One region of the Rhizobium sp. WSM1274 genome, then DNA from elsewhere that is predicted to be linked to it. Evidence: predicted binding sites of a transcription regulator. Region 1 holds the regulator's gene; each other region holds the start of a gene.
The links. Region 1 encodes LexA, which represses DNA repair genes until DNA is damaged. Its sites were predicted from a motif close to TGTTCNNNNTGTGTTCNG; they were not measured.
Positions count from the first base shown of each region.

Region 2: a site for LexA is predicted at 1,081-1,098, ahead of N2600_RS27160 (ImuA family protein). Genes of this name have one in related genera too.
Region 3: a site for LexA is predicted at 1,114-1,131, ahead of uvrA (excinuclease ABC subunit UvrA). Genes of this name have one in related genera too.
Region 4: a site for LexA is predicted at 892-909, ahead of N2600_RS21755 (helicase-related protein). Genes of this name have one in related genera too.

Region 1 is NZ_CP104138.1:1,897,609-1,899,810, reverse strand. It holds gene N2600_RS09660 (VOC family protein) at 1-285, opposite strand, end outside; gene lexA (transcriptional repressor LexA) at 483-1,202, shown strand; gene N2600_RS09650 (ComEC/Rec2 family competence protein) at 1,183-2,202, opposite strand, start outside.
Region 2 is NZ_CP104139.1:643,449-645,650, forward strand. It holds gene ligD (non-homologous end-joining DNA ligase) at 1-876, opposite strand, end outside; gene N2600_RS27160 (ImuA family protein) at 1,159-1,911, shown strand; gene N2600_RS27165 (Y-family DNA polymerase) at 1,832-2,202, shown strand, end outside.
Region 3 is NZ_CP104138.1:2,047,300-2,049,501, forward strand. It holds gene uvrA (excinuclease ABC subunit UvrA) at 1-991, opposite strand, end outside; gene N2600_RS10375 (single-stranded DNA-binding protein) at 1,275-1,784, shown strand; gene N2600_RS10380 (MarC family protein) at 1,905-2,202, opposite strand, start outside.
Region 4 is NZ_CP104138.1:4,399,368-4,401,569, reverse strand. It holds gene N2600_RS21765 (YMGG-like glycine zipper-containing protein) at 1-80, opposite strand, end outside; gene N2600_RS21760 (DUF3309 family protein) at 108-263, opposite strand; gene N2600_RS21755 (helicase-related protein) at 1,071-2,202, shown strand, end outside.

The DNA of each region.
Region 1 (2,202 bases):
AAGCCCCTCCGCGCCGCAACGGAAGCGGAAAGCCCGGTTGCGAGCGGTGAAGACATTGCCTCGTCGCGCCGATGCCTCGCTCTCCTCGACGCTCGCGATCCCGAGCGGCTCCAGATAGGTCTTGTCGGCAAAGAAGACGCAGGCATTCTTCGTTCCGAAGGGATGGCGCGCATCGGCGGCAACGGTGAAGCCGAGCTTGCCGAGCCTTTCGCGCGCCAGATCGATGTCGACGACCGGCAGCACGACATGATCCAGCGGGTACGGTTTGGTGGAATGCGTGTTCATCATATCCCTCCTCAAATCGGCAAGAGATGTGCGACAGCGCCACCCTCAATGCAAGACATGTGTCCAATCCGGCGAATGAAAATAAGAATCTCGACGAGTTGGTTCCAAGTTTTACGGAAATTTAGCTACTTGCGGAACACATATGGAACATATAGTGTCTGTTCTGGATTTGTTTCAATCACGAGGTCACAACGTCGATGCTCACGCGCAAACAACAGGAGCTTCTCCTTTTCATTCATGAGCGCATGAAGGAATCCGGCGTTCCGCCATCTTTCGACGAAATGAAGGATGCCCTGGACCTCGCTTCGAAGTCCGGGATTCATCGCTTGATTACAGCGCTCGAGGAACGTGGCTTCATTCGCCGCCTACCGAACCGGGCCCGCGCGATCGAGGTCATCAAGCTTCCGGAGGCCTACAGCCCCAGCATCCAGCCGCGGCGTGGCTTTTCGCCGAGCGTCATCGAGGGCAGCCTCGGCAAGCCACAGCCGGTCGCCGCTCCTGCCCCTGCAAAACCCGTCGCCGACAACGGCAACTCGGTCTCCGTGCCGGTCATGGGCCGCATCGCCGCCGGTGTTCCGATCTCGGCGATCCAGAACAACACCCACGACATCGTCGTTCCGGCCGACATGCTCGGTTCCGGTGAACATTATGCGCTGGAGGTCAAGGGCGATTCGATGATCGACGCCGGCATCTTTGACGGCGACACCGTGATCATCCGCAACGGCAGCACCGCAAGTCCTGGCGACATCGTCGTTGCTCTCGTCGACGACGAGGAAGCGACACTCAAACGCTTCCGCCGCAAGGGCGCCTCGATTGCGCTCGAAGCCGCCAACCCGGCTTACGAGACCCGGATTTTCGGGCCGGACCGTGTCAAGGTTCAGGGCAAGCTCGTCGGTCTTATTCGCCGCTATCACTGACCTTGGCTAGACCGGGCTCGGTAAAACTATTGCTGCGCCAGTCATAGGCGCGATGGCGCATCCATGGCCGCGACAATGCATCGAATGCGGTTGCCACCTCCAGGCCGGCGTTCGTGAAGCGCAACTCGACGGAACCGGTCCTGCGCAGCGTTTCACCGGTGAAGAGCGTCGCACCTGAGCGGCAGCTGTTGAAGCGCAGGCGGACCGACGTCACGACGATATCGGCGGCGTCGCATGCGGGGCCGAGATAGGCGGCATTGTCGATGACGGCCACGACCTGGCCATTGCCAAGCCTTGATGTGCACCAGGCCTTTTTGACGCAGGAAAAGCGGTTTGCTTCACCGGCCGCTGCGGCTGCACGCATCGCGGTCCTCGCTTCGGTCTGCTGATCGCGGGAAAGCCTGACGCGGCGGTCTTCTCCCTCCGGCGGGATAGCAGGACCATCCAGCATCTTCGGCGGATCATGCGTCGGCAGGACCAGCGCTCTCTGCCATTGGTCGAAGATGAAATCCGGCGGTCGTTCACGGTTGGACGCCATTGCTGCCGCCTCGACGACCGCGACGAGATTGCCATCCTCCGAAATCACCAGATCCGGCGGCCGGGGAACCGGTAGAAGGAACAGGATGAGCGTCGAGACTGCGATGATCGATGTGCCGGAATGGCGCAGTCGCGTCCGGAGCAGCGTCAGCAGAAGAAAGCCTGCCACGGCGACCGCGAAATACCAGCCGGGCAAACGGCCAACGTCGATATTGCCGCCCCAGCCGGATACCGTCTTTGCGACCGCGATCACCAGATCGAGGCCGAATCCGACGACCTTCCAGGCCCAAACATCCAGACCGAAAGGCATGAGCAGCATCGCCAGCAGCCCGGCCGGCATGACGATAAAGGAGATGATCGGCATCGTCGCGAGGTTTGCCGGCAGGCCATAGGCGGTCAGGCGATGAAAATGGTCGATCGAAAACAGCGCGGTTGAAAAGCCGCCGATCAGCGACGTCAGGAA
Region 2 (2,202 bases), on a different replicon from region 1:
GTCCAGCATTTTGCGCAATCTGATGATCTCGGCTTGCCTGAATCCCGTGCCGACGCTTCCGACGTGGATGAGCTCATCACCACGATACGCAGCGAGCACCAAAGAGCCGAAGCCGGCCGTGGACGCTGCCGACCTCTCATAACCGACGATGAAGAAGGCCTCGCTCTGGATGCATTTGACTTTCACCCAGTCCCCGGTCCGGCCGGAACGATAGGGCCGATCGAGGTGCTTGCCGACGATGCCCTCCAGGCCGAGGCGGCAGACATGCTCAAGCAGGACAGCTGGTTCGCCATCGAGTGTTTCCGATAGCCTGATGGCGCCGACCTGGTCATTCGTTGGGCCGTTCAACGTGTCCTCGAGAAGGTGTCGGCGGGACCGGTATTCGACACCGCGCAGATCGTGGCCATCAAGGTAGATAAGATCGAAAGCGTAAAGGACGGCGTCGGAGGCACGGTTGCCAGCTTGTTTGCCGGATGCGCCCAGCGATTGCTGCAGCAGCCCGAAATCCGGCCGGCCCTCTTCGTCGAGCACGACGGCTTCGCCGTCGATGATCATCGTCGCCGGCCCGAGCGCTCGGGCGGCCTGCTCTATCGCTGGAAACCGGTGCGTCCAGTCATGGCCGCCGCGGGTGAGGATCCGGATGCCTTGGGGCTCGATATGAACGGCAAGGCGATAGCCATCCCATTTCAGCTCCCAGCTCCACTCGCTACCCTTTGGGGGATGGGACTTCAGTTGCGCCAGCGCAGGCTCGACGCGCTCGGGCATGGCATCGAACAGCAGCTGCGGTTGGGCGGGATTTCGTTTCCTGCGCGGCCGGGAACGGATCGGGGCCTCGGTGTCATGAAGGAGGGGTTTTGATCTCGGAGGCTTCTTCATCGCTCCAGTTCAGCAGAAAAATCTTAAAGACACTGTGACGATGCCGACTTATCCCCGCAATTCACACAAAGGGATTAGCGCTCGCAAACGCTCGGAAAAAAATCCGCGGGCCGCTATTCCGCTGATTCCCTTCGGTATTCTGCTGATTTCTAATGTTCAGGATAATATTCCTATCCCTCCGGTTGCTTGACTCTTTTATTGCCTCGGAACAGAAAGAGAACATCCGCATTTTGTTCGACATGATGTCGGCCGCCAACACGACCTTGAAGGGAGCCGTGAACGATGACTGCTGCCCGTCAAAGGGTGATTTCCGATTTGCGCGAGCGCATTGCCTCGCTGGAGGGCGTGTCAGCCAAAAAGGCTGGCTGTCTGTCCTTCGGCGTGCCGGAAATCGATTCAGTCCTGCCGGGCGGTGGTCTGGCCTATGGCGCCCTGCATGAATTTGCCGGCGGCGGGTCGGGTACGGTGGATGGTGCGGCGGCAGCCCTCTGTGCCGCAGGCATCGCGGCCCGCACCAAAGGCCCGATCGTCTGGTGCCTGACGCGGCCAGACCTGTTCTTTCCCGCGCTCGCTCAGGTCGGCCTCCATCCCGACCGGGTGATCTTTGTCGAATCCGACAGGGAGGAGGAGGTCCTCGCAAATATGGAGGAAGGGCTTTCCTTTGGTGGGCTCGGCGCCGTCGTCGGTGAACTCGTTCGCCTGCCGATGGTCGGCTCGCGCCGGCTGCAGCTGGCGGCTGAGCGAACGGGCACGATGGCACTTGCCGTCCGACGCTGGCGGCGGCAGACGGAGGCCAATGATTTCGGGCAGCCGACGGCGTCGACCACGCGGTGGCGGGTGAGCGTGATGCCGTCGGAGGAATTGCCGGTGCCGGGTGTCGGGAGGGCCCAATGGTTGCTGGAACTGATGCGCGTGAAAGCGGGTGAATGTGCTGAGTTTCTCGTGAGGGCGTGTGATGACAAGGGTTGTCTCGATCTATCTTCCGGATCTGCCGACGGATCGCATTCGTCGCGCCGATCCCTCCATTCCGCCTGAACAGGCGATCGCGGTGATCGCCAGGAGCGGCTCGAAACGCTGGGTGTCGGCGGCCGACGCGGCCGCGAGGAAAGCCGGGATGCATGTCGGCATGCCGGCGGCCAAAGCACAGGCGCTGTTCCGCGGCCTGATGCTGATCGATGCGGATCCTGCAAACGATGCCGAAGCACTTGAACGGATTACCCTTTGGGCGCTGACGCTCTATTCGCCGATCGTCGCCGTCGATGGGATCGACGGGATCGTCATGGACACCGAGGGTGCCGATCACCTGCAGGGCGGCGAGCTTTCCAT
Region 3 (2,202 bases), 150 kb from region 1:
AGGGCGCGATCGCCCCGTCGCGCAGCGTCCGTTCGGGCTCGGGCACGATCAGATCCGCATCGATCTTCTGTTGGGCGCCGAGGCCGTCGCAGGTCGGGCAGGCGCCGAACGGGTTGTTGAAGGAGAAGAGCCTGGGTTCGATCTCGGGAATGGTAAAGCCCGAGACTGGGCAGGCGAATTTCTCCGAAAACAGCACGCGTTCATGCGTCTCGTTCAGCGACTTGTTGGCCGAACCGCCGGCCGACGTCTCTTCCGGCGGCAGCGGCTTGTCGGCGAATTCGGCAACCGCCAGCCCGTCGGCGAGCTTCAGGCAGGTCTCCAGACTATCCGCCAGGCGTGCCGAGACATCCGAACGCACGACGATGCGGTCGACCACCACGTCGATGTCGTGCTTGTATTTCTTGTCGAGCACCGGCGCCTCGGCGATCTCGTAGAACTGGCCGTCGACCTTGACGCGCTGGAAGCCCTTCTTCATCAGCTCCGCCAGTTCCTTCTTGTATTCGCCCTTGCGCCCGCGCACGAGCGGCGCAAGGATATAAAGCCGGGTGCCCTCGCCGAAATCGAGGATACGGTCGACCATCTGGCTGACGGTCTGGCTCTCGATCGGCAGGCCGGTTGCCGGCGAATAGGGAACGCCGACGCGGGCAAAGAGCAGGCGCATATAGTCGTAGATCTCGGTGACGGTGCCGACCGTCGAGCGCGGGTTACGCGAGGTGGTCTTCTGCTCGATCGAGATCGCCGGCGACAGCCCGTCGATCTGGTCGACATCGGGCTTCTGCATCATCTCGAGGAACTGCCGGGCATAGGCCGACAGGCTCTCGACATAGCGCCGTTGGCCCTCGGCATAGATCGTGTCGAAAGCAAGCGAGGATTTGCCGGAACCCGAAAGCCCGGTCATGACGATCAGCTTGTTACGCGGCAGATCGAGATCGATGCTCTTGAGATTATGCTCGCGCGCGCCGCGGATGGAGATCGTCTTCAGTTCGCTCATCGTCTCTGCTTTGGTTTTCTGGATAACAGCCCTTATTTAGTGATGCCGACGGGCGAGTCGAGGCTGAATATCCGCAAGGGCTCAAGGTTTTCGATTCTGTTGACAGGATCATACGGATAACCTAGAACAAATAAAGAACAAAAATCCTGATGGATGCATGCGGCGTTCTGATGGATAAACATGTGGATTAAATGCCGCCCATGCGCATCGGCGGTCCGTGATGGTTTAAGGTGCGCCGATCGATTAAACGCCGCCGGGCAGGGCGGCAGGCAGGGTGAGAAGCATGGCTGGTAGTGTGAATAAGGTAATTCTGATTGGAAACGTCGGCGCGGACCCGGAAATCCGCCGCACTCAGGATGGCCGGCCGATCGCCAATATCCGTCTTGCAACCTCGGAGACCTGGCGCGACCGCAATTCCGGCGAGCGCCGCGAAAAGACCGAATGGCACGCGATCGTCGTCTTCAACGAAGGCCTCTGCAAGGTCGTCGAGCAATATGTGAAGAAGGGCGCCAAGCTCTATATCGAAGGCCAGCTGCAGACCCGCAAATGGCAGGACCAGCAGGGCCAGGACCGTTACAGCACGGAAGTGGTGCTGCAGGGTTTCGGTTCGACGCTGACGATGCTCGACGGCCGCGGCGAAGGCGGCGGTGCGAGCGGCGGCCGTGGCAGCGCCGGTGGCGGCAACGATTATGGCGACGACTACGGCGCCCCGGCTCCCTCCTCATCACCCAGCCGCGGCGGTGGCGGCGGCGGCAACTTCTCGCGGGATCTCGACGACGACATCCCGTTCTGATCGTTAGGCTTTCGCAGTTTTGTGAAAGACTGGAGAGCATGACGTCCATAACGGCGTCATGCTCTTCTTTGTTCTCGCGGCAGATCGTTCAGACCGCGGCCTCAATCGTCTACGGCCGTTTCAGTGCGGCGTCGCGCTGATCAGATTGAACGCCGACTTAGCCCCGTCGACGACGAACTGTGCGGCAAGGGCGGCCAGGATGACGCCGAGGAGCCGTGTCAGGATGGCCCGGCCGGTGACGCCGAGGAAACGGTCCAGCCTTTCGGCGATGAGCAGCATGACGAAGGTCAGCAGCAGATTGGCGGCAAGGACGCCGATCAGCTGGGCTTTCCCGATCGAGGTGGCGAGCGTGCCGGCTAGCAGGATCGTCGCCGAGATCGCACCCGGACCTGATATCAGCGGCAAGGCGAGGGGAAAG
Region 4 (2,202 bases), 2.4 Mb from region 1:
ATCGCCGTGCCTTGCTCGGTCGCCGTGCAGGATGCCAAGGCGCCGACGAGGGCACCAATAAGAACAATCTTCTTCATCATGTCGTAACTCCCCAGGTTAGTTGGGCTTTAGATGCGGCCCATTAGTACAAGGATAATGATAATCACGAGAACTAGCCCCAAACCGCCGGAAGGTCCATAGCCCCAACCACGGCTATAACCCCAATTCGGCAAGGCTCCGATCAAGAGCAGAATGAGGATAATAAGAAGTATCGTGCCAAGCATGGTGTGTTTCCTTCATTTCATCCGCAATTTGGATGGACGAGAAACACACATTGGCGATTTTTGTTCCCGGTTAAGCTCCGGAAATGTGACGGCGCCTGATTCACGGTTTAAGTTCCGTTATTTCCGGAAATTACCACTATGGTTAAAAAGTCATGTAAATACAATATGTTGCGGTGAACAAATCGGGAAAATTGCGATGTCGCCGATTCGTCAGCGATTCGTTCCGTGTTTGATCGGAATGCGATATTGGACGCCTTGACTTAACGCCGTCTGAATTTAGCTCCTGAAAGATTAATGCCGATACGACGAGGCGGCGCGAAAGGATCTGCCGCCGATCCGCATCTAGCACCCGGACCTGAAGCCGCTACCAGATATTGTCGTGAACGAAAGGCGAAAACGGCGGAGTCAGCGATTCGTCTCCGATTCGTTCCGGCTTTGGTCGAGAGGTTAATTTCGGGCGGATTTTCGCCCATTCAACATGGGGGCGGGAATCGTCACCCGCGACCTCGAAAATGCAAACGGGAGAGAGTCTCATGATTCAGCATCTAGTGGGGAAAAGCGATTCAAAATCAATACTTAGCCGTGAACAAAAGCTGAATCAGCGGGAGTCAGCGATTCGTCGCTGATTCGTTCTCACGCTGTTCCGAATCGGACATTCGGGCATTCCGCACGACTCGCAAAGGTCGTAATCCCCGAGGCATTTTGAAATCTGCCCTTGCGTTTGCGGCGGCAGCTGTCCATGTGTTCTCTGCTTCCACCGAGGAGCCGAGATTTTCCTGGGGCCACCCGCCTCATTTGCATGGACTCATGACTCTGACTTCGCAGCCGATGATTCTGAGTGGGCGCGGTGTGACCGCGGTGCTCGGGCCGACCAATACCGGCAAGACCCATTATGCCATCGAGCGCATGGTCGCGCACGGGACGGGCGTGATCGGCCTGCCGCTCCGGCTGCTGGCGCGCGAGGTCTATACGCGGGTGGTGGAGAAGGTCGGCGTACAGAATGTGGCGCTGGTCACCGGCGAGGAAAAGATTTCGCCGCCCAATGCGCGTTTTTCCGTCTGCACCGTCGAGGCGATGCCGCGAGAGACCAGAGCCGCCTTCGTTGCGATCGACGAGGTGCAACTCGCCGGCGATCTCGAGCGCGGCCATATCTTCACGGACCGCATACTGCATCTTCGCGGCCGCGAAGAAACGCTGTTGCTCGGCGCGGCGACAATGCGGCCGATCCTGCAGCAGCTCCTACCCGGCATCACTATCGTCGAGCGGCCGCGGCTTTCGCATCTTTTCTATGCCGGGCAGAAGAAGATCACCCGACTGCCGCAGCGCTCGGCTATCGTCGCCTTCTCCGCCGACGAGGTCTATGCCATCGCCGAGCTCATTCGCCGGCAGCGCGGCGGCGCGGCCGTTGTGCTCGGTGCGCTCAGCCCGCGCACTCGCAATGCCCAGGTGGCGCTCTATCAGGCGGGCGACGTCGAATATCTGGTGGCGACCGATGCGATCGGCATGGGCCTCAACCTCGATGTCGATCACGTCGCTTTTGCCCAGGACCGGAAATTCGACGGTTACCAGTTCCGCAATCTCAATCCGGGCGAACTCGGCCAGGTCGCCGGGCGTGCCGGGCGGCACGTGCGAGACGGGACCTTCGGCGTCACCGGACAGGTCTCGCCTTTTGACGACGAGCTGGTGCAGCGCATCGAAGGACACGAGTTCGACAACGTCAAGGTTTTGCAGTGGCGGACGACGGAGATGGACTTCTCCTCAATCGCGTCGCTGCGCGCCGGCCTTGAGGTGGGTCCGCGCGTGCCGGGGCTGACGCGGGCGCTGCCTGCGGTCGACCAGCAGGCGCTGGAGCAGCTTTCGCGTTATCCCGAGGTCATCGATCTCGCCGACAGGCCGGCGCGCGTCGAAAAACTCTGGGAGGCTTGCGCGCTTCCCGACT